2 linked regions of the Pseudophaeobacter arcticus DSM 23566 genome follow. The protein of the gene in region 2 interacts with the protein of the main gene of each other region in a pairwise test. Links are inferred from orthologs where the notes say so. Each region holds a gene or a part of one and is shown on either strand. Other genes may lie near its edges.

Region 1 (15,887 bases), 3.4 Mb from region 2 along the record:
AACTCGCTGAGCACCCCCGGCCACCTGTTCAGGAGCGCAAAATCCGGAAGGTGGCAGAGTTTTTGCAAAAATGTCAAAAATCCGTTTGACGCCCCCGACGCTGCAGCCTATACGGCCCCAACACGACACCTGCCCAGGTGGCGGAATTGGTAGACGCGCTAGCTTCAGGTGCTAGTATTGGCAACGATGTGGAGGTTCGAGTCCTCTCCTGGGCACCAAATTTTCCCACTTATCTGGAAAACGTCCGACCCCTGCAAAAGCAGGGCGACACCCGGTGTTTATCGCTCCCCCCCAGACCAATCGCGCTGAACAGCAAAGCCTGCCTCGACAGGGGCAGCAGCAGGCTATCCAAGGGCAATGAATGGATTGCCAAATGCCGGATTACCCCCCTCTTCAGGGCGCACCACTAGATTTAGAAACAAACGCAGGGTACGGGGGCGCTGAACATTTCAAAACGCCCGATATATCCGACCTTCACACTGGCCTTCACACAGGTATTCACGCTGGCCCCGAACTGGCCCCGAACTGGCAGGAGCCGATTGCACAGTAAAAATGCCCCTGCAACACAGGGTGATGACAGCCTGGCAGTTGAGTTCGCGCCGCATTGCCCTTATTTCGAATTCATCGGCGCATGGCGTCAAAGAGCGACCCAGACGACAACCCAGACTGTGACCAGGATGAGACCCGCCTTGGGTCCGCTACCGGCAAAGGATTTCTGCATTGGCCAACCATCTGTATCAAAACGATCTGCCCGATGACCTCAAACTCGGCCCGGTGGTGGCGATTGACTGCGAAACCATGGGATTGAACCCCCATCGTGACCGGCTCTGCGTCATTCAGCTGTCCGACGGCGATGGCAATGCGCATATTGTGCAGGTTGCCAAGGGACAGACCGAAGCGCCTAACCTTTGCGCCATGCTGGAAGATCCAAAGACGCTAAAGCTGTTCCACTTTGGCCGCTTTGACATTGCCGCCATGTACCATGCCTTTGGCGCCCTTACCGCGCCGGTCTATTGCACCAAGATCGCCAGCCGCCTGGTGCGCACCTATACCGACCGCCACGGGCTGAAGAACCTGACCCATGAGCTGATCGGCGTGGATATCTCCAAACAGCAACAGATGAGCGACTGGGGCGCCAAGGTGCTGACGGATGCGCAGCTGGACTATGCGGCCTCGGATGTCTTGTACCTGCATCGCCTGCGCGAAGCCCTGAATAAGCGGCTGGAACGCGAAGGCCGTATGGAAATGGCTCAGGCTTGTTTTGACTTTTTGCCAATGCGTGCCAAACTTGACCTGGCCGGTTGGCCCGAAACGGATATCTTTGCGCACTCATGACCGCTTCTGAAAAACTCCTCGCCACCGCTCGTCAGGTGGCCACAGACGAGGCCCGCGCCTTGGATGCATTGGCCGAGAGCTTTGATGAGCGCTTTGTCGAAGCCGCCAATCTGATTCTGGCGGCAACCGGGCGTATCATCATCAGCGGCATTGGCAAATCCGGCCATATCGGTCGCAAGATCGCAGCCACCCTGGCCAGCACCGGCACCCCGGCCTATTTTGTCCACCCCGCCGAGGCCAGCCACGGCGACCTGGGCATGTTGTCCAAGGGCGATGTGGTGGTGGCGATTTCCAATTCCGGCGAAGCACCGGAACTGGCCAATCTGCTGGCCTTTACCCGCCGGTTTGATATCCCGCTGATTGGCCTCTCCAGCAAACCCGACAGCACCCTGATGACCCAGGCCGATGTGCAGCTGCAGATCCCCGCCATGGGTGAGGCCTGTGGCTATGGGATTGTGCCTTCGAACTCGACCACATTGACCCTGGCCATGGGTGACGCCCTGGCCATCGCCATCATGAAGCACCGCGATTTCCGTCCCGAGAATTTTCGCGACTTCCACCCCGGTGGCAAGCTGGGTGCCCAGCTCAGCAAGGTCAGCGACCTGATGCACGGCGGCGAATCCCTGCCCGTTGTTGCGGCGGACACTCCGATGTCCGAAGCTCTCATCGAGATCAGCCAAAAGGGATTTGGCGTCTCTGGTGTGACCGATACAGAGGGCAATCTGCTGGGTATTATCACCGACGGTGACCTGCGGCGCCATATGGACGGCCTGCTGCAAAAGCTGGCCGCCGCTGTCATGACCAAAGACCCAACAACCATAGGCCCCGATGCTCTCGCGGCAGAGGCCGTGGCCATCATGAACCAGCGCAAAATCACCTGCCTGTTTGTGGTGGACCCAACCAAGGGTCACCGCGCCGAGGGGCTGTTGCACATCCACGACTGCCTGCGCGCTGGTCTCGGGTAGGAGCAGGCAGCCCGGATATGGATCAGTATTCCCGCATGGTGAGCTATCTCAAGGTGTTTCTGCCGCTGGCAGCGCTGGCCTTGTTGTCGACCCTGTTTCTCATCTCGCCTGGGTCTGACACCGAGGCGGTTATTCCCTTTGCCGACCGAGAAATAGAAGAGCGCCTGCGCGGCCAACAGGTGACCGCGCCGTTTTTTTCCGGTTCAACCGCCCAGGGGGATGAAATCTGGGTCACCGCTGCAATGGCCCGCGCCAACGCAGATCAGCGGGTGATTGCCAGCAATCTCAGGGCTGAGATCCGCATGGTCACCGGCGGCCAGATCACCCTGACCTCGGATCGCGGCACGGTGCACCCGGATCAGGATCTCGCGCGTTTTGTTGGCAATGTCGAAATCACCACAGCCGATGGTATGGTGGTTCAAACAGAGGTGTTGAAATCCCAGCTGAGCGCGGTGCATGCCGAAAGCCCCGGCGCCATTCGCGCCACAGGAGATTTGGGCGATTTAACCGCCGGACATATGGAGATCAGTTCAGAAACTGTCGGTGGTCCCGTGCATCTGCTCTTCACCAAGAGTGTCAAGCTGGTGTACTCTCCTCTAAAATTGGAAAGATAAATTGTGACTCATTTGCGTGCCCTTTGCATTTTCCTGATCTCCACGCTGTGGTTAACCCTGCCCGCAACCGCACAGAATGTGGCCTTTGGCTCGGTCAAGGCCGACCCCTCATTGCCGGTTGAGGTCACCTCTGATGCGCTGGCGGTCAACCAGGCTGATGGTTCGGCTGAATTTACCGGCGGTGTCTTGATCGTGCAGGGGGTGATGCGGCTGGCGGCGGACCGGGTACTGGTGATTTACAAAACCGACGCGGATGGCAAGCGCGCGATCGAACGGCTCGAGGCCACTGGAAACGTCATCTTGGTGAGCGGCCCGGATGCAGCCGAAGCCCAGCGGGCGGAATATACCATCGACGAAGGCACCATCGTCCTGACCGGAAATGTCCTGCTAAATCAAAGCGCGGGCACGCTGGCGTCACAGCGGATGGTGGTCAATCTCACCACCGGGACAGCCAGCATGGCCGGGCGTGTCAAAACCATTTTGAATCCAAGTTCCAGTTCGAGCGAAAATAACTGATGTCCGCAACACCCAATCTCAAACTGACCGAAGGCTCTTCGGGGCTGCGTATCGAGAAGCTACGCAAAAGCTACCGCAAAAAAGTCGTGATCCGCGACGTCTCGATCACCCTGGATCGCGGCGAGGTGGTGGCGCTGCTGGGGCCGAACGGGTCGGGCAAGACCACCAGCTTTTACGCCATTGCCGGGCTGATCTTTCCCGAGGCAGGCACCGTCACCATTGATGGGCAAAATGTCACCACCCTGCCGATGTACCGGCGCGCCCGGCTGGGCATTGGCTATCTGCCGCAGGAGATGTCGATTTTCCGCGGCCTCTCTGTCGAAGACAACATCATGGCGGTTCTGGATATCGCGGTGAAACACAGCCACCGCCGTCGCGAACGGCTGGAAGAGCTGCTGTCGGATTTCTCCATCGAGCACCTGCGCCGTGCCCCGGCTCTGGCCCTATCGGGCGGCGAACGTCGCCGGGTTGAAATCGCCCGTTGCCTGGCGGCTGATCCAAAATATCTGTTGCTGGATGAACCCTTTGCCGGCGTAGATCCTATTTCGGTGGGCGATATCCGCCACCTGGTAGCCGATCTGAAAAAGCGTGGAATTGGCGTGTTGATCACCGATCACAACGTCCGTGAGACTCTCGAAATCGTGGACCGCGCCTATATCTTGCATGACGGTCAGGTTCTGATGTCAGGCAGCCCTGCCGAAGTTGTCGAAAACGCAAATGTGCGCCGCGTCTATCTGGGTGACAATTTCCGGATTTCGTAATCCTCAGCTAACCTGAGGTCTATTTGCCTGCGCCCAAAACTTGCCTCAAATGCATAGCTTTTCCAGCAGCCGTTTTTTGCCACCCAAGGACATTTCCGACCATCAAAATGCCGCAACTCCATTGACTCTCCGCCCGGTTTGCCATCGAATTGAGTCATGGCAAAAGTACAGCATGAGGTAGTCCGACGCGTGGTCTTGGCAACAAGTCCCGAAGGGCTGCAACCCTGCACCCAGCCTAATCCCCTAACCCAAAACTGACGACAACCCGGCGGGCCCGGCCCGGAGGGTGTTTTGGGTGGAAATTTGTGAAGGAGATCACATGCGTTACAAAATCACCGGTAAACAGATCGACATTGGCGAAGCCCTGCAGACCCATGTTCAGACCGAGCTGGGGACTGTCGTCTCGAAATATGCAGAACGCCCAACTGATGCAACTGTCGTCTTTTCCAAGTCTGCGCATGAATATATTTGCGAAGCCACGGTCCATCTTTCGACCGGGTTGACCGCGCAAGCCAAGGCGCATGCCACTGAAATTTATGCTGCTTTTGAAGCCTGCAACGAAAAGATGGAAAAACAGCTACGCCGTTACAAGCGCCGATTGAAAGATCACCATCGCGATCGCAGCGAACCGGTTGAAATTCTCGGCGGTAACTCTTATATCCTCGCCTCTGATGACGCGGATACCGCGACCGAGCCTGACACGCTGCAGCCAATCATCGTTGCCGAGATGGAGACCAGGATTCAATCCCTCTCTGTTGGTGAAGCGGTGATGCAGATGGAGCTTGCAGGCGCCCCGGTGCTGGTATTCCGTAATGAAAGCAAAAACGGGGTGAACGTGGTATACCGCCGGGAAGATGGCAACATTGGTTGGATCGATCCCACGGTATAGGCTGTAGAAAGCCAAACCACGGCATCTGAACGGAGCAGGTGACTTATGCAGATTTCAAGCATCCTTAAGCCGGGCGCTGTCCGGGTTATCGGAGCCGTATCCAGCAAAAAGCGCCTGTTTCAGGAAGTCGCCGAGGTGGCACAGGCCGCCTATGGCCTGTCCGCCCAAGCAACTGTGGAGGCTCTCCTGGACCGGGAGAGCCTTGGCCCCACCGGGGTTGGTCACGGCGTTGCCCTGCCCCATGCACGGCTCAGCGGCCTCGATATGGTGTGCGGTGTCTTTTTGATTCTGGAAAAACCCCTGGATTTTGATTCGGTTGATCGCCAACCGGTGGACATTGCCTTTTCTCTCTTTGCACCCGAAGACGCCGGGGTAGAACACCTGAAGGCCCTAGCCTTGGTGTCACGCACACTGCGGGAGCAAAGTTTCTGCACCAAGCTGCGCGCCAATCACGACCCGGCAACGCTGTTCACGATCCTGACCGAGGCGCAATCGGTACAGGCCGCCTGAGATCACGCCCCTCGGGCGATTTTTCCGTAAGCCTATTGAAAACTGCGCTTCAGCGCTTGGTCCTCCCCCAAGTGCTCCCGCCCGTCAGGAGATCTTTTTCAAAGATCCCTTCCGGTTGGGCCCGGCGTGAAATCTCCATTGGAGTTTTCACGCGCCCCTTTGGCCACTGTCCCGTCAGGCGAACAACAGTCATGTCACCTGACCCCTGTTGTCCCACGCTGCAGCGCCGCCGACAGGCGGCGCCACGCCCAAGGCTGTTTTGATGTTTTGCACAGCAAAACATCAAACGGGCGCGGGAGTTCCCCCTTTGCCCTGGCGACCACTGTTTGATTTTGGAGTTTGATTTTGGCACCCGGTAGCGCCTCAGCCCCAAGGGTCAGCCCCTCAACGCCACATGGCTGGGCCAGGGTGGGCCAGGGTGGCACTTCTCTCTGACTAGCGCGGGGACTCCTGGGCCTGCCATGGCGCAAAGCCAAACATCACGTAGTCACGTTGGTACAGAGAGGACACCTGCTTCTCCAGCGCTGCATCCCAGATATCCTCCAAACGATAAGGGTGATCCTCAGGAGCTGGCTTGGGCTGGTGCGGCGTGGCGCGGCCCAGCTTCTGCGCCAAAGCAGGCAGGGCCTCGGCCAACTCTTCCTCGCGCAACACCAGGTCTGGCGCGCCCAGTTCTGCCAGCCCAGACAGCGCCTGCGATTGGCTTGCCCATTCCGCATCCACCCGCACCGAAGTTTGCCCAGCCAGATTGGCCTGCAAAAAGGTCAGAAACTGAGAGAAACCCGCATAGTGATCTGCCTTGCTATAGCTGCCATCCGGGCCATCCTTGGGCAGCGGCAGCTTAAACTGGCGTCGCAGTGTCTCGCGAATGCCACCATAGCTGCTTCCGCCCTTTTGCAAAATCCTGCGACAGAACACAGAATGCGCCCGTGCTGCCGGATGCCGCAATACGGTAAAGCTGCGAAACCCCGGGTTTCCCCGCTTCCACTGACGCAGCTGCTTCTGGTTCATTTTTTGGATCAGCCCCTCGGGCGTCACATTATCGAGCCCCGCCATCCAGGCTGTCACTTCCGTCTCAGGTCCGCCCCTGATGGGCAGATACAGCAGCGGTGTCACCACCCCGGCAACATAGCCCGGTACCGCCGGACCCCTACGGGGTTCAAAATTGGGGGTGCGGCTCAGGTTGAAACGGTCCATTGCCGCCAGGGCCTCTGCCATCGCAGCTGGGTTTTCGACCTTTGACACAACCGGCGCCGGGTTTTGCCGTTTCAAACTGTCATCCAGCGCCTCAAGCTGTGAGTCTACTCCCAACCACCGCGCCAGGCCGTTCATCACCTCAAGATTCTGAAGATCCTCATAGGCCAGATAAAAGCCAGTTTGTCCGGATTTCTGCAGCCGGTTCAGCAGGGTGATCTGAAAATCCTGCAGCGCCTCTACATGCCGGGCGAATTCAGCACCGTCAAACTGCGCCAGAGCCTCTTTGCGACGTTTCACATTGGTCAGTTTCCACTGACCTGTGGCCTTGGCAATTTTCCAGGAAACATAGCTGTCCAGCGGATTTCGGGTCAGGATCACCTTGGCGCAGCGCGGATCCTCCAGCGCCAGATCCAGAACCCGTGGGTCATGGTCGTGGAAGTAGCGAAACCCCCCGAGAACCCCCGCTTCGGACTTGATCTGCGAGATCAGGCAGCCTGGATTGTCTTCTCGCATGTCCTGGGTGATCCCCAGAATATTGTCCTTGTTGGGATAGCCAATGAAATGTGGGTTAAACGCCTCGCCATGACAGGTTACCCCGTCAAAGGCATTGAGATTGGTTTCCAGAAAGTTGGACCCCGTCCGCATTTCGGCAAAGACAATGAAATAGTCAAAAGAAGCTGTCATATTCTATTTACGCACCAGATAGGGTTTTCTGGGAGGTTTTGGCATGTTTACCGGCCCCTGCTCTACCGAGAAATCCCCCATCAGATAGGGGTGCATCCCCTGGTTCTTTAGGTTTTGCAGGAACTGGCCAAAGCCATCAAGGTTCACCATCGTTGGGGCCTCGCTCAAATGCCTGGGCATCTGCGGGCCCAGCTCATCAAGAATGGTCTGCAAAGGCTCCATCGGGGCTTCGATGAATTCGGCCATCGTCCAAATCCGCACCCGTGCCTTGGTTTCCTGAGCACGCAGCAGGTTCAGGTATTTGGCCTCGACCTGTTGCAGCCGAGCCGCCTCGCGGCGCAGCTCGGTAAAATTCTGGTTTGAGCGAAACAACGGCACCGCCCAGGCCCCGCTGATGACCGAGATCTGCGCATTTGGATCGCGCGCCAGTACCTTGCAAATCTTCTGGTTGTCCCCGGGGCCAAACTGAAAACACTGACGCTCGCCACGGGTGTTCCAGATCAGATTGGTCAAAAAGCTCTGCACGTTGTAGTCGCGGGTCTTGGCGTTATCGGTCAAGGCACCATTGATCATCGCGCCTCCTCCGGCCAGTTCAGCCCGTTCTGGTGCAAAGAGATGGCCATGCACCCTGGCCCCGGTGATCCGAGACAACCAGCTCTCAAAATCTTCAAACAGCTCTGAAAAGCCCTGAAACACCGAATAGGGATTCGAGGTGACGCTATTGACCGACCAGCGCCCCGGAAAGCGGCTTTGCATATAAAGACCCGGACGACCACGGGTACGTCGCTCCACGGCCTTGGCAAAAATCCGGTCGATCTTGCCAGGGTTGGGTTCGGTTTTTTTCATCGCCCCGGCGCTATCCGTTAAAAAGGCCTGATACAGCCGCTCCGCCTTTGGCCAGATTTTGCGCGCAACAAAACAATCCGAACGCCGCAACAGCTGCAAATGGTCATCATAAAAGATATGCGGTTTGCCCTGAAAATCGAACTTTGACAGCGTCAGCGAGCGGCTTTCGATTTTGGTAGAGTATTGCCGCGCCAGCGTTTGATAATAGCTCTCGTCCGGGATCCAGACTTTTTGAAAATAGGCGTCATAGGTTGGACGCTCGGGGTCTTCCAGGATGGCTGACAGGGTTTGGCGCGTCAGGCACCACCATTGGCTGCCCATATGCGGCACCAGCCCTGCCGGAATGCGGCGGCGCATGCCAAGGCGACGCTGCAGATCGACATAGCGGTCAAACAGATAGCGGTGTTTTTTCCAGGAGAACGGAAAGCGCAGGGTAAAGCGTTCAAAATCCAATCCGCCAACGATCCAGGGCACATCCGCTGTGGTGGCGCTTTCGATAAAATCGGTGCGCGGTCGGGCGGCCAGATAGTCCACCAGCTCATCTACCGGACGCAGCGGCAGGCAAGATCCCGAGGACAGGTAGACATGGCGCACCTCTGGAAACTCTTGCAGCATCAGCGCCGACGCCGATTGTGATGCGGCAACAATGCCCCAGGTGCCCCATTCACAGCGATGTCTTTTGCAGAACTTGATCAATGGATCCTGCGCCAGGCTTTGGCGGAACTTGCGAAAGACCACCCCATCGACGTTTTTGTCCACATGCAACACCACCGGGCAGCCGCTGGCGGTCCAGTGACGCGCCACCTCTGCGGCGCGGTCCAGCGCGGTATGCACCAGCATGGCAATCCCGACTGTGCTCATGCCCAGTTGCCTTTGGACATCAACCCCAGGATCTCCAGCTGGCGCCAGTTGATATATTTCTCGCTCCATTTGCACCAAAGCTCAGGCTGCTGCTCCAGACCTTCGGCATAGGCCCTATACTCGCGTGAATTGGCGTAGTGTTCGCTGCGCGCCAGCTCCTCTGCTGCCTTGGCCCCCAGTGTATCGAGAAATTTGGTATGCAGCAGCGCGCCGCTGGCCTTTTCACCGCCGTCCGTCTCATAGACCTGGTTCAACCCGCGCGGCAGCAAAGAATGGGTCGAGCTGACATAGGCGTAGCGGCGGTCCCATTTCACCAGCGGCGTCTTGTTCAGGGCCGGCGCCTTTTTTGGCTCATCCGCAAAGAACACCCGCGCCCGTGGCCCGCCCTGAATCCAAAGATTGCCATACATCAGGTTCTTGCTGATCGTGTAATTGCCGCTGTCGAACCAATTGACGATCTCCAGCGGGTTTTGTCCGGGCTGATAGGGCACATCGCCTATACGGCCCTTGGGATAGGTATCAATCAGCATTGCAGAAAAGCTGCGGATTGCCGAAGTATCCAACCAATCTGTCAGGGCCTGAATGGGCCGGGTATCGCAGAAGGGATAGATAAAAAACTCATCCGGATCGACCACCAGTACCCAATGCCCATGGGCATATTTGCGCTTGAGGTAATTCATCCAGTCGACCCCAAAATGGGAGCGCCGATAGCTGGCATGGGTCTGCCACAATGAGACATCGCCCATTCCGCTCAGATACTGCGCGGTGCCATCCTCCGATCCGTTGTCGACAAAGAGGAAGTGATTGACCCCAAGGTTGCGGTAATATTCGAGAAAATAAGGCAGCCGGATCTGTTCATTGCGCATGGTTGAGACCAGCAAAACATCGTCACGCTGAATGGCACGGGTATTGTCCTGCAGACAGGTCAGCTCACTCGACTTGCGCACGGCCCGGACCAGCCAGCGCTTGCGCCGAACGCGCATACGGTAAGAATCCCAAAGCCCCACAACAACTCCATGCCCATTTTGCAGAATGCCCCATGGCAGACGCCGCAGCCAAATTAGGATGTCAATTCCGGCGGTGAATTGATCCCAGCCTTAGGGCTTAATATGTCATGGAAAAACACTACTAACAACGGATTTAGAAACAGTTATAGGCCAAGTTTGCGGAAGAAAACCGTTAAATCCCCCTGCCACTGCCCCCGGCTTCATCCTCACCAGCGCAGTTCTGGCATCAGGCCCAACTCACAAAGCCGCCCCGGCCCCCTATATTTCTGCGCATCCTCCTGCCAAAGGTCGGGTGCACTGCTGAGTTCATCATAATAATGGTCGAATTCCTGCGGGCGATGAAAATGCTGCTGGCGCTGTTTTTCGGTTGCTGATTTGGAAACAATCTCGGGCAGGAACTTCGTGTGCAGCAGCACCCCGGCAGGCTGTTTGCCACCCGGCCCCTCGTAGAGCCCGTTCAAAGCAGGGGGCAGCAGCGAATGGGTTGAATTCACATAGGCGTAGCGCCGGTTCCACTTCACCAGCGGGATCTTGTTCAAGGTGGGGGAGCGTTCTGGCCGGGCGGCAAAGAACACCCGTTCGCGCGCGCCACCCTGCAGCCAGAGATTGCCCATGGGAGACTGCCGCGTGGCCCGGTAAGGACCAGCATCAAACCAGTTCAGCACCTCAAGAGGATCTTGCCCCGGCACATAGGGCTGATCGCCAAGCGCGCCCCTGGGGTAGAGGTCCAGCATCATGGCGCCAAACCCCGGCAGGCCCTGCTGCCCCAGCCGCGCGGTGAGATCGCTCAGATCATGTTCCTCTATGCCATCATAGACCAGCAGCTCATCGGCATCGACCGTCAGGCACCAGTGACCATGGCCATAGCGCATCTGCAGCCAGGTGCTCCAATTCAGACCAAAGCGTGCCTCCCTGTAGCTTGCCTGCGTTTGCCACAGCGACACATCCGGCTGATCCGTCAAAAACTCTGCACTGCCATCATTGCTGCCATTATCGACCACCAGAAAGTGCTTCACCCCAAGCGCACGATAATAATCCAGAAAATAGGGCAGCCGCGCGCTTTCGTTGCGCAGCACCACAAAGCCCAGCAAATCGCCCCTGTTGATCTGATCACTGCGATCCGCCAGGCTGCGCAGCTGGTGGCGCGACCGCAGCGACCGCCACAACAGCTGCCGCCGCTTCAGGCGCAACCGATACCGCTGTCGCCAGTTCGGCGGCAAAAGAGCGGTTGCGGCAGCAGCTTTCACATCAGGCCTCGTAGTGGCCCGTCTGGTGCCATTTCCAGGCATCAGCGATCATGGTATCGAGATCAGATCGGCGCGGCTCCCAGCCAAGATCGGTGATGGCGCGGGTTGAGCCCGAAACCAGCTTGGTGCAATCTCCGGCCCGGCGTGGGCCCGTGGTGCAGGGCACTGGCCGCCCGGTGACAGCCGCGCCCCGGTCCATGACCTCGCGAACCGAAAAACCGGATCCCGTGCCCAGGTTGAACACCTGACTGCCCCTGTCTTCTTCCAGCCATTTCAGGCCCAAAACATGGGCATCCACCAGATCACAGACATGCACATAATCGCGAATGCAGGTGCCATCGGGCGTGTCGTAATCGGTGCCAAAAATGGTCAAGGCATCGCGTTTGCCATCAATGGCATCCAGCACCAGCGGCACCAGATGTGTCTCGGGGCGGTGGAACTCGCCCACTTCGGCCTCCGGGTCAGCCCCCGCGACGTTGAAATAGCGAAAAATAACCGAGCGCAGCCCATAGGCCGCGCCAAAATCCTTGAGAATATCCTCAACCGCGCGCTTGGAGGCGCCATAGGCGTTCAGCGGCAGCTGTGGCGTGGTCTCGTCCAGCACCACGTTGTCATGCTCACCATAGGTGGCGCAGGTGGAGGAAAACACAAAATCCAGGCACTTCGCCGCCACTGCGGCCTCGATCAGATTTAGCGATCCGCCGGTATTGTTGGCCCAATAGCGCCCCGGCTCGCTCATCGCTTCGCCAACCTGGCTTAGGGCCGCAAAATGCATCACCGCCGCAGGCTGATACTTGGCAAAGACCTCATCCAGCCGGGCACGATCCTGCAAATCACCCTGTTCAAACGGACCAAATTTCACCGCGTCTTTCCAGCCCGTCACCAGATTATCAAAGGTCACAGGGGTATAGCCCGCAGCCTTGAGCGCCTTGCAGGCATGTGATCCGATATATCCGGCACCGCCGGTCACAAGAACAGTCTTCACGTCAGTATTGCCTTTCAAAGGTCACAAAATATCAGCGGCCCTATCAGTGCGGCAGGGCCATGATCAATTTACTCGGCGGCTTGATCCAGCTGGGTGACCTTGTTGAGGTGCTGCATCAGATCGTCGCGCAGCTCGGGGCGCGACAGGGCAAAGGAGACCGTTGCCTGCAAGAACCCCGCCTTGGAACCGCAGTCAAAGCGCTCGCCCTTGAAGCGAAAGCCATGGGTGGGCACCTGGGCGGCGATATCCTCGGCGATGGCATCGGTGAGCTGGATCTCCCCGCCGGCGCCCGATTTCATCTTGTTGAGATTGCGCAGCACCGAAGGCGCCAGGATGTAGCGGCCGATCACCGCCAGGTTTGACGGCGCCTCGGCGGGGTTGGGCTTTTCCACCATGCCGCGGGCGGCAACCACCGCGCCGGACATCTGCGCGCCGTCGCTGGGATCCAGCACCCCATAAGAGGCGGTCTGCGCGGGCGCCACCTCCATGGTGGCGACCATATTGCCGCCGATCTGCTCATAGGCTTCGACCATCTGCTGCAGGCAGGGTTTTTCCGCCGCAATGACATCGTCGGGCAGGATCACGGCAAAGGGTTCATTGGCAATCAGGCGGCGGGCGCACCAGACCGCATGGCCCAGCCCCAGGGCCTTGTGCTGGCGGATATAGGCGATGGCGCCGCTGTCCATATAGGTGTCCTTGAGGATCCCCAGCAGGTCATCCTTGCCCTTTTTGCGCAGCTCCTGTTCCAGCACCGGGGCGTGATCAAAATAATCCTCCAGCGCCCCCTTGCCGCGCGAGGTGACAAAGATGAATTCCTTGATGCCCGCCGCCCGGGCCTCGTCGATGGCGTATTGCACCAGGGGGCGGTCCACCAGGGTCATGATTTCCTTGGGCACCGATTTGGTCGCGGGCAGGAACCGGGTCCCCAGACCCGCAACCGGGAAAATCGCTTTTGTTACTTTTTTGCGCATCGAATTTCTCACTCATCTACGTCCAAGGCTAACGCGTCTTGCATGAAGGCAGTCACCTGGTTTTTTTAGTTCGTTAGCCAGTCCCCCCTTAGGGGTCGGTATGGGCTCAGCCGCCCCAAAGGCACCACATCGCGATGCTCCTCCTCAGAGTACTGTAACTACAAATTGGGCAAGTTTCATGACCTGGCTCAACTCTGCACTTAAGATCTGTAGAATAGCGACAGCATCAACTAGGGGAATTTTGCTTAATTTTCGCCCATTTTCATCATCATTGCCTCAATACGCGCCACATCTTCAGGGTTGTTCAGCTCCCAGAATTCCCGGCCACGTGCCTCCACCTCAACGCAAAGTATCTTGCGGTCATTCTCTAGAAACCGCAGTTGCTCCAGCCCTTCGAGCTGCTCCAGGGGGCCAACTGGCCAGCTGGGATAGTCGGCCAGTGCATCAGGCCGATAGGCATAAACCCCGACATGATGATAGACAGGTGTCGGCGCCGCGCCCTCAAAGTGCTCCGCACAGAAGGGGATGACCTCTTTGGAGAAATAGAGCCCGCTGTGATCGCGGCCAAAAACCGCCGTGGTGCCGCCAACGCGCCCCGCTGCACGATCGCTCAGCAGGCTGTTGAGCGTCTCGCCATCGCATTGCAGCACCGGTGTCGCCAGCCCCATGCCTGGGGCGGCGCGCAGCCCCGCCACCAGATCTTCGATGAACCAATGCGGCGTCAAAGGTGCGTCCCCCTGCAGGTTCACCACCACCTCATAGCCACCGCCCAGCGCCGCGTGGGCCTCGGCGCAGCGTTCGGTGCCATTGGCACAGCTCTGCGAGGTCATCACCACTTCGGCGCCAAACCCATGGGCTGCCGTCTGGATACGATCATCATCGGTTGCCACAACCACGCGGTCAACGCCCTGAACGGCGCAGGCCGCACGCCAGGAGCGTTCAATCAAGGTGAGCCTATCTCCATTGGCGCCGGTCAGCTCAACAAGCGGTTTGCCGGGATAGCGGGTGGAGGCATAGCGGGCAGGAATGACGATCAGAACGGACATCAGGCTTCTTTCAACTCAACATCAGGCGCATAGGCAATAAAGAAGGGGTTGGCGTAGTCTTCCTTGCCATACAGAAGCGGCGAATGATCGTCAAAGCGGACCACTTTGCCACCTGCACCAGACAGCACCGCATGCCCTGCAGCGGTGTCCCACTCCATGGTGCGGCCAACACGGGGGTAGATATCCGCCTCGCCGGTTGCCACCAGGCAGAATTTCAACGACGAGCCCGCGCTTTTGCTGTCCTTGACGGCATATTTATTGATGTAATCTTCGGTCGCTTGATCGCGGTGCGATTTGGAGGCCACAACCATCAGCGCTGCATTGTCACTTTTGGCAACCCGGATCGGGCTTGTCTCGCCAATCACCGCCGGATCAAAGGCGCCGGTTTCTTCCACAGCGGACCCATCCGCCAGGGTAAAGAACATGCGGTTCTTGGCCGGGGCATAGACCACACCACGGGTCGGCACGCCCTTTTCGACCAGAGCGATATTGACGGTGAAATCGCCGCGCCGGTGGATGAATTCCTTGGTTCCGTCCAGGGGATCCACGATCAGGAAGGTATCGCCGCGCGCCTTATGCGACTCGGATTGCTCTTCGGTGACCAGCATCAGGTCTGGAAAGGCACTGCGCAGCCCCGCCGAAATCAGAGCATCCGCGGCCTCATCCGCAGCCGTTACCGGGCTGTCGTCAGACTTTACCTTCACCTCGAACTCATCGGAATTATAGATTTCCATGATTTTGTTGCCGGCCTCGATCGCCAGGCGGCGGATCACTGGAATAAGCTCTTCGTAGGTCACACAAGCGCTCCTTGCTCGAAAGGGTTAATTGAAAATTTGCCTCCGCCCCCTTATGCTGACTCGCAGGTGGATCATCAAGAAGTCCCTTGGATTATCGGTCAGCTGTTTTGGCCCCCATACAGATCGCAGGCAAAATGTTTCAGATCCGTCCAAAGACGACAGGAATTTTCAGCGCCATCTCACTCTTTGAGGTGGTCTTTCATTCTGTCGTGCGCAGTGTCCGTTCAAAACACAATAATGCGCTCATCGCTTTGGGAATGAATATTATGCAGGCGGTGATGTTTGTTGCTGTCTTCTACTTTATGTTCTCGGTGCTGGGGATGCGCGGGTCTGCTATTCGGGGCGATTTCCTGCTCTATGTGATGTCGGGTATCTTTCTGTTCCTGACCCATACCAAAACCGTTGGTGCCGTTGCCGGCGCCGAAGGCCCAGCCAGCCCGATGATGCAACATGCGCCAATGAATACCATGGTGGCGATTCTCTCGGCGGCGCTTGGCTCGCTCTATATCCAGACGGTGTCGCTGTTTCTGATCCTGTTTGTCTATCATGTGGCCTTTACCCCGCTGGAGATCGAACAGCCCATTCAGGCCTATGGCATGATCCTGCTGGCCTGGGTCACCGGGGCCTCTGTTGGCTTGGTGTTTCTGGTGCTGAAA
Region 2 (10,926 bases):
GCGCGCTGAGGCCTTAACCGTGTATCATCCGGTCGGCACCGCAAAAATGGGCACTGATCCCATGGCGGTGGTTGACCCGGTGTCGCTGCGGGTGCGCGGCTTGCAGAACCTGCGGGTTGCCGATGCTTCGGTGATGCCAACCCTGATCGGTGGCAACACCAACGCGCCTACGATGGTTATCGGTGAAAAATGCGCCAGCGCGATTCTCAGATGACAGCGGGGGTAAACTGGTCTTGGCGCGCTGGGGCTGCCCTGCGGGAGCGGTGTGGAGGTGGAGCAAAGCCCGCGAAGGAGATCAGTTGCGCAGCGGCTAATCCTTGGCTGCCTTTGACCGGGCCGCTGATTTGGTCTCTCGATGTGCAGCGGCTTTTGCACGGTTGCCGCAGACCTCCATCGAACACCAGCGGCGTTTGTGGTTCTTGCTGACGTCGTGGAAATACAGCGTACAGGTTGGCCCTTGGCAATTCCTGACATACCTGAAATCCGCCTCACAAATAAATTTTGCTGCGGCTGCGGCGATGCGGGCCAGCAGATCTTCAGGCGTTCGAAATTGGTGCAGAGTTGACAGGCAAAGCGCCTCGGTTGTCGCAGACCCATCGGTGGCTTGAGTTGGCGAGAGGCTGATCTGTAGATGTTGCCGCCCGGTGGCCAATACTTCATTTATTCTTTCAAGCATCGGGTGAGATATCGGCACTTCGTTGGCGTCAGCAGCCAGGCTGACAAAGTCGCGCAGGTCGTCACGAAAAGCATGGATGTCATCCAAAGTGCGCGCCAGATCAGCGGCATTAATGTCCCCCCGAAACTGCGCCACTTCTGATTCAGTGCATAGGCCAGCCAGCACCAGCCAATCCAACAGGTCAGCCCCGGTCTCCAGCCAATCAATGACCGATGCCTTGGGGGCTGCAACAGAATTCAGGAAATCCAGTGCTGTGTCTTCCCCAACAAAGCTTGGGGATGGGCGGGTGTTCTTGGCGTTCATTTGAGCCTCGCTGCAATGGTCTCACGCGCGACGGATATTGTGCGTAACCCTGAAAACAAGGTTTTGCAAGCTATCCTGGTCCTTGGGTCCTTCTCTGGATCACGAATAAGTAACTATCTATCTTGCATTTTTACGGTTAGTAATCGAAGTGGCCGTCAAAAAGTAATTTTGAAGGTTACTGACCAAGAGAGGACTCGCTGATGAAATTTGTGCACCAGAATGCTGCAGCCCTGGCTGCGCGGGTTTGCGTCATCACCGCATAGGGGATGCAAGCCCTTGATTTCATGTCGCGTTAAACGCGCTTGGTCCCAGTCCTCACCCCAATAAAGGAACTCCTAAGATGAAAAAGATCCTCCATATTCTCGCCTCCCCACGTGGGGCAGATTCACAATCATCCAAATTGGCGGCGGCTTACCTCGCCGCTGAGAAAGCCGCCAATCCAGATCTAACAGTAGATGTTCTGGACCTATGGCAGGCCGATCTGCCCGAGTTTGATGGCGACAAAGCAGCGGCGAAGATGACGTTCTTTGGTGTTGGCGAAATGGATGCATCGACCCAGTCAGCCTGGGATCAAATCGTGTCGATCACCGAGCGTTTCACTGCGGCTGACACCTATGTGTTGTCTGTGCCGATGTGGAACGGTGGCGTTCCTTACAAGCTGAAGCAATACATCGACATCATTACCCAGCCCGGTTTGCTGTTTGGTTTTGACCCCGAGGCTGGATACAGTGGTTTGTTGGAGAACAAGGCGGCGCGAGTGTTTTATACCTCTGGCGTGTACGGGCCTGGCGCGTCGGCAAAATACGGGGCAGATCATCATTCTACGTATCTGTCCTGGTGGTTGGATTTTATTGGTGTGTCAGACATCAAAACCGTTCGCTTTCAGCCCTCTTTGCTGACGGCTGACCCCATAGGCGCGCAAAAAGCTGCGGTTCAGCAGGCCGCAGATTTGGCAGCCTCATAGGGTTGAATTGCGAATGGCCAGGGGCAGCGCTAGATGTCCCCGGCCTCCCAGCCTTGACCCAGGCCTGCCGATCAAAAGCGATCTGAACCTTTTGTCAGCAGGCGTGGGCAAAACAGTTAGTTCCGCTCGGCGAAGACTATCCAGTCTATCGCGGATAGACTAAGGAAATTGGTGCAGTATCTGTTCGACAAGTGCCGTCATGGAGGGGACAAACCTGGGGTTAGAGCGCAGGATGGAGACCGAGCGTTGTGCGGTCTCTAAATTTGCAACATTCCTTTGGACGTCTTTAGGTGCGAGCGTCCCGATTTGATCTGCATTTAATCCTGTTATCCCCTTGGCAATACGCCCTGTTTGCAGGGCTGGTGTGATACGGCGAGCGCAGCTGCATGTGGCGGCTGCGGAGTGTATGCTGCAGGTTGATTGCATGAAGTCGGTTATGGAATTTCGGGCCCGCCGCAACCGCTGGCGATAGGTTCCGGCCGGGATCTCCAGAATGTCGCAGGCTTCGGTATCTGTCATCTCAAAGATGTCACCCAGAATATAGGCTATTCGCAACGGACGCGACAGGCACACAAGCATTGCCAATGTACAGCCGACCTTGACCTCTTTGAGCGCAAGTTGATGTTCCGCATCGGTCAAATCCAAATGCGCTGGATCCGCCTGCCCATGGTCCAGATCGGCTGCGTATTCCTTGAACCCCCAGCGCATTTTCTCCACCCGGCCCAGCCGTGCGGTTTTGGCAAGGTGTCGGCTTGCGATGCGGAAAGCCCATGCTCCCGCCAGCTCCATTTCGCGCAGATCCCCCAAGTGGGTAATGATCTTGATCAGGATTTCCTGCGTGGCGTCTTCGGCATCTTGCCGATGGGCAAGCATCCGCATGGCCAGATTGAACACTGGTCCGGACGCCGCGTTGATCAGCTCTTCTAGGGCCGCGCGACTTCCCTGTCGCGCGGCCTCCACCGTTACGGGATCAAAAATGATCATGCCGCAAGAATTCCTTTCAGTTTCTCCAACTCGGTTCCCAGAATTTCCTTCTGCGCCTCCAGGGCTCCTTCCAGTGCCTCTAGGGGAACGGGCGGGGCCATCAGGACAAAGGAATAAATGGAGTCCCCGTCGCCATTTGGTGTGATCCGCGAATAGGCTGCCCCTGTGGCACCATCCGGAAATGTCATTAGCCAGTCAACGGTACCCGCCTCACGCGAGATCACGGTGTCCAGTTTGATTGGAACCGCACCAGTTGGTGTGACCAAATCAGCCGAAGTCGCATCCGCGCGCGAAAAGGCATTGGTCCATTTTGGCAGGTTTGAGGGTTGGGAAACAAAGTCAAAAGCCGCATCCCGCGAGAGGGGTAAGCCGATGGACTGCACGTCGAAGTTTTTCATGTCGATCTCCAAATTCACCTGCCGCGCAACTGCCGCAGATATACATAAAGAGCGCGGCACTGATCGAAGTGTTACATGTCGTTTTGCATTTTCCTGAGCACCGCATCCTGGCGCGCTGTCGCCAGAGCTGCGCGTGGCGCCAGGTGCAGCCGCACAACAGTCACGTTAGGCAGATCGACCATTTGCAGATCCCATGGGGCTTTACAGAGACACGGTGCTGTTGGCCCCCCGTTGGCGATAGGTGCCTGGGGTGGCATTGGTCCAGCGCCGGAAGGCGCGATGGAAATTTGCAGCTGAGGCAAAACCAATATCCTGTGAAATTTCCTCGATGCTTTTGAGACCACGCGACAGGTCACGTATCGCAATATCACGACGCAGACCGTCTTTGATGGCCTGAAAGGAGGTTCCTTCGGCGTCCAGCCGCCGGATCAGGGTGCGGGGCGTAAGGTTTAGGTCTTTGGCTGCATCTTTGAGGTGGTAGTCCAGCCTGTCTGACAACAACAAAAGGTCACGCAACCGCAGGGGCAGGGCATGGGTGCGATAGTTGGTAAAGATCCAGTCTCGGGGGGCGCGCAGCAGGAACTCCTGCATTTCCAGCTCGCTGCGGGCGACCGGCAGGTCATCGGGCTGGGGGCCAAAGACGATCCTGGACCGCGCCTGACCAAACAGGATCGGCGCCGGAAACAACACTGGGTAGTCTTCGGCAAATTCGGGGCGGTCAAAAGCAAAGCCAACCTCGGTCAGCGGCAGTTCACGTCCCGTCAGCCAGGAGGAGACCCCATGGGCAAGTTTCAGCAGGAACATATGGCCAAACCGTTGGGGCCTGTCCTGCCCGCGTGGCGCCAGCAGGATGCAGATATGGTCGGCCTCTGTCTCTAGCACCAGCTGGAAATCATCCAGCAAGAGGTTCCAGAAGGAGGTAAAGCGAAACAGCGCCGCCGAGAGCGAAGAGGCCCCCCGCATCGAGGCACAGAGATGTTTCAGGGTGCCGGTGCGAATGGGGCGGCTCCACAGGCCCATCATTTCGTCGCCGGTTTCAACTGCGACGAGCTGATACAGGCGGACGATTTGGTCATGGGTCACGCGGCCTCCGGGCTGGGCGGATCCGACCAGACCGATCTGACCGAGAAATCCGGCCAGTTGGTGTGGCGGGCAGTGCTGACGCAAGACCTGCAGCCAATCTTCCAGAAAGGCGCGGGATACGGTGGGCAGAATGTCAGGACCGGGATCAAAAATCATAGGGGTCTTTTGCGCGGCTTTGTCACTTTTTGCAATGTTTTCGTCCGCTAGGGAGATTGTTCCTGCAATTTACCCTCATTATCTGGCATATTAAGCAAGCCCGGTTGGGTGACAGACCAGACAGATATCCCAGTGGAGGCGACAGCCCGTGAGTTTTGATGCACCCGTAAAAGACATGCTTTTCAACATTGAACACCTCTCTCGCTGGTCCGAGGTTGCCGGGCTGGACAAATACGACGGCCTGGAGCTGAGCGACGCGGGCGCCGTATTGGAAGAGTTTGGCCGCTTTTGTGGCGAGGAAATCGCGCCGCTAAATGCCTCTGGCGATGCCGATGCCTCCCATTTTCAGGACGGCAAGGTCCAGCTGGCCGACGGATTTGCGCAGGCCTATCAGAAATTTGTTGAAATGGGCTGGCAAAGCCTGCCCCATCCCAGCGCCTTTGGTGGTCAGGACCTGCCCCGCGCCGTGGCGGCCTCTGCCACCGAGATGCTGAACGCGGCCAATCTCAGCTTTGCGCTGTGTCCGCTGCTGACAGACGGTGCAATCGAGGCGCTGCTCACCGCCGGATCTGACGCCACCAAGGCGACCTATCTGGACAACCTGGTCAGCGGCAATTGGACCGGCACCATGAACCTGACCGAGCCCCAGGCCGGCAGCGATCTGGCGCTGGTGCGCAGCCGCGCCGAACCACAGGCGGACGGGACCTACAAGGTCAGCGGTACCAAGATCTTTATCACCTATGGTGAGCACGACATGTCGGAAAACATCGTGCATCTGGTTCTGGCGCGTACCCCGGATGCCCCGGCTGGGGTCAAGGGCATCAGCCTGTTTCTGGTGCCAAAATTCATGGTCGAGGAAAATGGCGCGCTGGGCGCGCGCAACGCCGTCCATTGCCAAAGCGTCGAACATAAACTGGGCATCAAGGCCAGCCCAACGGCCGTGCTGCAGTTCGAAGGCGCCACCGGGTTTTTGATCGGTGAAGAAAACGCCGGCCTCACCTATATGTTCGAGATGATGAACTCGGCCCGCTATGCAGTGGGTCTGCAGGGGATCGCCGTGGGCGAGCGCGCCTATCAACAGGCGCTTGCCTTTGCCAGGGAGCGGGTGCAAAGCGCGCCGGTTGATGGCTCCACCCGCGAGGCGGTGACCATTATCCATCACCCGGATGTGCGCCGCATGTTGATGCGGATGCGGGTGCTGACCGAAGGCGCGCGCGGCATGGCCGCCTTTGCCGCCGGCTGTCAGGATCTGGCCCGCAACGCGGGATCACCCGAGGCGCAGGCGGAGGCCAAGGCACTGTCAGAGTTCCTCACCCCGCTGGTCAAAGGCTTCAGCACCGAAAATGGTGTCGAGGTGGCGTCACTGGGCGTTCAGGTGCATGGTGGCATGGGCTTTATTGAGGAAACCGGCGCGGCGCAGCATTACCGTGATGCCCGCATTTTGCCGATCTATGAAGGCACCACCGCCATTCAGGCCAATGATCTGGTGGGGCGAAAGACCCTGCGCGATGGCGGCAAAACCGCCCGTGCCCTGGCGGCGCGGATTGCCGAGACAGAAGCAGAGTTGGCGGCAGGCTCAGCTGCGGCCCAGGCCGTGGCACCACGGCTGGCGGGTGCGCGGCAGGACTTTGAAGAGGTGGTCGCGCATTTGCTCAGCCTTGAGAAGGCGGAAATGCCCACCGCCTTTGGCGCTGGCGTGCCCTATCTGATGCTGGCCGGGAATTTGGTCTCTGGCTGGCAGATGGCACGTGGCCTACTGGCAGCAGAAGCGGCCCTGGCGCGGGGCGAAGACCCGGACTTTATGGCGGCCAAGGTGGCCTCGGCCCGGTTCTATGCCGATCACGTGCTATGCGAAACCGAGGTGCAGCGCAGCCGCTGCGTTTCCGGCGCCGAAAGCCTCGCGGCGGCGCTGCTGTAAGCGCGCCACATCAAACTCTCTTTAGGGCGGCGCCGCCTGCAGCGGCGCCCGCTTCTCCCCTGTGCTGACAAGGACTGTACCATGACCGTTGAAATCGACATTTCCCGCTTCAAGAACCTCGACCTTCAGGCCCATGACGACGGGGTCTGGGTGGTCACCCTGAACCGCCCGACCAAACGCAACGCGCTGGATATCGACACCATCGAGGAGCTGGTTGATTTCTTCTCCACCGCGCCGCGCGCCGGGGTCAAGGCGGTCGTGCTGGCGGGATCCGGCGATCATTTCTGCGCTGGGCTTGATCTGATCGAACACCATGACGCAGATCGCAGCCCGGCTGATTTCATGCATGTCTGCCTGCGCTGGCACGAGGCCTTTAACAAGATGGAATACGGCGGCGTTCCGGTCATCGCGGCGCTACAGGGCGCGGTTGTTGGCGGCGGTTTGGAGCTTGCCAGTTCGGCCCATATCCGAGTGATGGATCAGAGTACCTATTTTGCCCTGCCCGAGGGCCAGCGCGGGCTGTTCACCGGCGGTGGTGCCACCATCCGTGTGACCGATCTGGTGGGTAAATCCCGCATGATCGACATGATGCTGACGGGCCGCGTTTATCAGGGGCAAGAAGCCTGCGACCTGGGGCTGGCGCAGTATATCGTCGAGGGTTCCAGTTTTGACAAAGCGCTGGAACTGGCACGGCGCACAGCCGAAAACCTGCCGCTGTCGAATTTTGCCATCTGCTCTGCCGTCAGCCATATGCAGAATATGTCAGCGATGGATGCCGCCTATGCCGAGGCCGTGGTGGCGGGTGTGGTCAACACCCAGCCCGATGCCCGCGCGCGGCTTGCGGCCTTTGCCGACAAAAGCGCCGCCCGTGTGCGCCGCAACGACTAAGATCAGACTCTTGAGCTGATCATTGCCCCGCCCTTTGCAAAAAGGGCGGGGCTTTTCTTTGGTGGAACTGCTTGGCCGGGGGGCAAGGTCACTGCGCGGACCCCGGGCCCGGGATCACCGGTTCGCGAACGGTGAAAGCTGGTGCACCGCAGGGGAATCAGCTAGAAAAAAGCAGTGACCGATTGTCTATGCGTCACTGCCGGATCTGTATCGCTCTTGTTGCCCGCCTACGGGATGAAGGAAAGAATTGACCGCATGAAACAAGTTCCCAAAGAGACCACCGATGACGCCCTTATTCAGGAATTCCTGAACAAGGGGGGCAAAGTCAGCGTTGGCAAGACCAAACCTATGCCAAGCGAGCTGGGTCTGAGCAACAATGTCTGGAACAACAAAATGACCAAAGAAGAAAAAGCGGCCCGCGACAAGCCAAAGAAGTAGCGTCAACCGGTCTGGAGCCGGAGCGCGCCGGTTGGCGCGGAAATGCTGTCGTGAGAGCTGTTGAGATGTCTCGCCCTGTGGGCTGGGCGAGACTGTTTGTTTTGGCCCGCTTTATTTGGGCCCACGTCGTTTGGGCCCGCGCTATTTGGGACTGTGGTTTCTTTAGGCCGCGCCGGTTTTTACAACCATCTTGCCAAAATTCCGACCCTCAAGCAGATCGTTGAAGGCTGCAGGAGCATTCTCCAGACCCTCAACCACTTGCTCGCGGTATTTGATCTGGCCGCTTTTGATCCAGCCGATCATTTCCTTGGAAAACTCGGGGTAGTGGTGCGGGAAGTCGTCAAAGATGATAAAGCCCTGCATCTTGATCTTTTTCACCAGCAATGCCCCCATCAAGGCGCCCATGCGATCGGGGCCATCGGGCAGGCTGGTGGCATTATACTGCGAGATCAATCCGCACAGGGGCACCCGTGCATTGGGGTTCAGCAGCGGCAATACGGCGTCAAACACCGCGCCACCAACGTTTTCAAAATAGACATCAATGCCATCCGGGCAGGCGGCTTTGAGCTGCTGGGCAAAATCTGGTGCGTTGCGGTCGATACAGGCGTCAAAGCCCAGCTCGTTGACCGCATAGGCGCATTTATCTGCACCACCAGCGATGCCAACGGCGCGACAGCCTTTGATCTTGGCGATCTGGCCGACGGTTGCCCCCACTGGACCAGTGGCCCCCGCAGTGACGACGGTCTCGCCTGCCTTGGGCTCTCCGATATAAAGCAACCCACAATAGGCGGTGAACCCGGGCATGCCCATAATGCCAAGCGCCCAGGATGGCTGCGCCGGATTGGTCCCCATATTGGTGACGCCCACGCCGTCTGAAACGGCATAGTCCTGCCAGCCGCTAAAGCTGAGCACCCAGTCACCAACGGCAAACCCATCAACATCCGAGGTCACAACCTGCGCCACGGTACCGCCCACCATCGGATCACCAATTGCCACCGGGTCGGCATAGGATTTGGCGTCGTTCATCCGGCCGCGCATGTAGGGATCCAGCGACAGGTATTCGACCCGCAGCAGCATCTCTCCTTTGCCCGCGACGGGCGGCTTTGTGGTTTCCAGGGCCAGGGTGGTGTCATCGGGTTTGCCAAAGGGGCGGTTCTTCAGAATGATCTGGCGGTTTGTATCGGCGGTTTGAGACATTGGGTTTCCTATGTGTCAGGGGAGGTTTGTTCAGGGTGTGGTTCAGGCAGGAGCACCAGCGTGGCCTCCATCGCCTGCAACAGCGGATTGGGGCTGCGGGACAGTTTGGCCATCAGGCTGGCGCCCAGCCACATCTGATAGAGCGCCGGGCCAACCAGGGCGGGTTGCACTGAGGTGGCAATGGAGCCATCCTGTTGACCCTCAGCTATGGTACTTGCCAGTTGGGTCGTCATGGTGCGTGTTCCCGCTTCCAGCAGGCGGCGCATTTCCTCCGAAATGTCAGAGACCTCGGCGCCAAGTTTGACGATCAAGCATTGGCTGCTGGCCTCCTGGCTGCTTTGACTGCTGACCCAGCGTGACCAATATTCCAAGAGCCGCGCCCGCGCGGTTGGGGCGCTATCCTCAAGTATCTCAGTCAGTGTTTTGCCATATTGGCCAATATATTGTTCCAGCAGTTTGCAGCCAAAATCCTCTTTCGAGGCGAAGTAGTGATAAAAGGAGCCTTTTGGCACGGCAGCGGTTTTGAGCAGCTCAGCGAGCCCCATGCCGGTAAAGCCACGCTGAGCCACAAGGGCCCTGCCTGTGGTTAGAATATGGTCACGGGTGGAATCGGTTTGTGTTGTCATGCGAGGGGAATGCCGGAAACTAGACCGGTCGTCTAGAGATCATGACTTGCAACCCTGCGTCACTTGTCCTGCGTCCTGACCAAGCGGCGCAAAAGCGGGGGAATAGGGTGGGGCGGGTGCCAAAGATGGTGCTTTTACGCGCAAAACCCAATGTTACGTTTGGTCCAATAGGCGTGACGCAGGGAGAAATCTCTGCAAAATCTGCGAACCCTCGTCTAGGCTCGGAGCCTTGTGAAAACATGTGATCCCAGCCGGAGGCAGCCATGAGCGACCTGAAAACCCAGTTTCGAACCTGCAATATCTGCGAGGCCATGTGCGGGCTGATTGTCACCTATGACGAGACTGAGGTGCATTCGATCAAGCCAAACCCCGAGGATCCGCTGTCGCGCGGGCATATCTGCCCCAAGGCCATTGCGTTGCAGGATTTCCGCACCGACCCTGACCGGGTGACAACGCCTTTGAAAAAGGTCGACGGGGAATTTGTGCCGATCAGCTGGGACGAGGCCTATGATTTTGCCGCACAACGTCTGGCCGCAGTGCAAGAGCAACATGGCAAGGACGGGGTTGGCGTCTATCTGGGCAACCCCAATGCCCATAAATTTGGCAATCTTCTGACCCTGCCAAAACTGGTCAGGGCGCTGGGCACCAGCAACCGCTACTCTTCGGCCACAGCGGATCAGATCCCGCATCACGTCGCCTCGATCCATATGCTGGGCCATCCGATGTTGATGCCGGTGCCGGATGTGGCACGCACGGATCTCATGCTGATCCTGGGCGGCAATCCGGTGGTCTCCAATGGGTCGATGATGACGGCGCCGGGCTTTGGCAAGCGTATGGATGAGATCAAGGCGCGCGGTGGCCGCGTGGTGGTGATCGACCCGCGCCGCACCGAAACGGCGACCCGCGCTGGCGAGCACCTGTTTATCCAGCCCGAAACCGATGCCTTCTTGCTGCTGGCGCTGATCCACGAGGTCTTTGCCCAGGGGCTGCAAGATCTTGGCGCGCTGGCCGCCGTTACCGATGGGGTCGAGGTGCTGAAAGAGGCGGTGCAGCCCTTTACCGCCGACAGGGCTGCCGAGATGACCGGTATCGAGGCACAGACCATTCGCGATCTGGCACGCGATTTTGCGACGGCAAAATCGGCTGTGTGCTACGCGCGCATGGGGGCCTCAACCCAGAGCTTTGGCTCCCTGTGCCAATGGGCCAATAATGCGCTCAATATCATTACCGGCAATTTTGACAGCCCCGGCGGCGCCATGTTCACCACTCCGGCCCTGGACTATGTCGGCATGTCC

The links.
Region 1: the proteins of ARCT_RS0105970 (region 2) and ARCT_RS0122900 interact in binary tests that used the Escherichia coli proteins (3 or more experiments, as listed by UniProt). The link is inferred for Pseudophaeobacter arcticus DSM 23566 from one-to-one orthologs.

Annotation. Positions count from the first base shown.
Region 1 is NZ_KI421507.1:3,804,457-3,820,343, reverse strand. What follows is about bases 12,535-15,517. They hold ARCT_RS0122900 (3-deoxy-manno-octulosonate cytidylyltransferase), read right to left. Parts: upstream 14,435-15,517; coding sequence 13,634-14,434; downstream 12,535-13,633. Other genes in these bases: ARCT_RS0122890 (ABC transporter permease), read left to right, coding at 15,366-15,517; cysQ (3'(2'),5'-bisphosphate nucleotidase CysQ), read right to left, coding at 14,434-15,231; ARCT_RS0122905 (UTP--glucose-1-phosphate uridylyltransferase), read right to left, coding at 12,535-13,388. Outside these bases: ARCT_RS0122975 (globin domain-containing protein), read left to right, coding at 1-10; ARCT_RS0122965 (ribonuclease D), read left to right, coding at 721-1,335; ARCT_RS0122960 (KpsF/GutQ family sugar-phosphate isomerase), read left to right, coding at 1,332-2,300; ARCT_RS0122955 (LptA/OstA family protein), read left to right, coding at 2,318-2,914; ARCT_RS0122950 (LptA/OstA family protein), read left to right, coding at 2,918-3,430; lptB (LPS export ABC transporter ATP-binding protein), read left to right, coding at 3,430-4,191; hpf (ribosome hibernation-promoting factor, HPF/YfiA family), read left to right, coding at 4,511-5,080; ARCT_RS0122935 (PTS sugar transporter subunit IIA), read left to right, coding at 5,126-5,590; ARCT_RS0122930 (sulfotransferase family 2 domain-containing protein), read right to left, coding at 6,026-7,471; ARCT_RS0122925 (DUF5927 domain-containing protein), read right to left, coding at 7,475-9,178; ARCT_RS0122920 (glycosyltransferase family 2 protein), read right to left, coding at 9,175-10,161; ARCT_RS0122915 (glycosyltransferase family 2 protein), read right to left, coding at 10,392-11,432; UDP-glucose 4-epimerase GalE, read right to left, coding at 11,434-12,417; more of ARCT_RS0122905, read right to left, coding at 12,486-12,534; more of ARCT_RS0122890, read left to right, coding at 15,518-15,887. UniProt on the Escherichia coli protein: Activates KDO (a required 8-carbon sugar) for incorporation into bacterial lipopolysaccharide in Gram-negative bacteria.
Region 2 is NZ_KI421507.1:389,401-400,326, forward strand. What follows is about bases 7,823-10,813. They hold ARCT_RS0105970 (TetR/AcrR family transcriptional regulator), read right to left. Parts: upstream 9,632-10,813; coding sequence 9,014-9,631; downstream 7,823-9,013. Other genes in these bases: ARCT_RS0105965 (NADP-dependent oxidoreductase), read right to left, coding at 7,971-9,005; ARCT_RS0105975 (molybdopterin-dependent oxidoreductase), read left to right, coding at 9,895-10,813. Outside these bases: ARCT_RS0105915 (GMC family oxidoreductase), read left to right, coding at 1-214; ARCT_RS25520 (CGNR zinc finger domain-containing protein), read right to left, coding at 311-979; ARCT_RS0105925 (FMN-dependent NADH-azoreductase), read left to right, coding at 1,320-1,943; ARCT_RS0105930 (RNA polymerase sigma factor), read right to left, coding at 2,103-2,927; ARCT_RS0105935 (hypothetical protein), read right to left, coding at 2,924-3,325; ARCT_RS0105945 (AraC family transcriptional regulator), read right to left, coding at 3,527-4,564; ARCT_RS0105950 (acyl-CoA dehydrogenase), read left to right, coding at 4,740-6,482; dmdD (methylthioacryloyl-CoA hydratase), read left to right, coding at 6,564-7,370; ARCT_RS0105960 (hypothetical protein), read left to right, coding at 7,626-7,808; more of ARCT_RS0105975, read left to right, coding at 10,814-10,926. UniProt on the Escherichia coli protein: Involved in response to both electrophiles and reactive chlorine species (RCS). Represses the transcription of the nemRA-gloA operon by binding to the NemR box.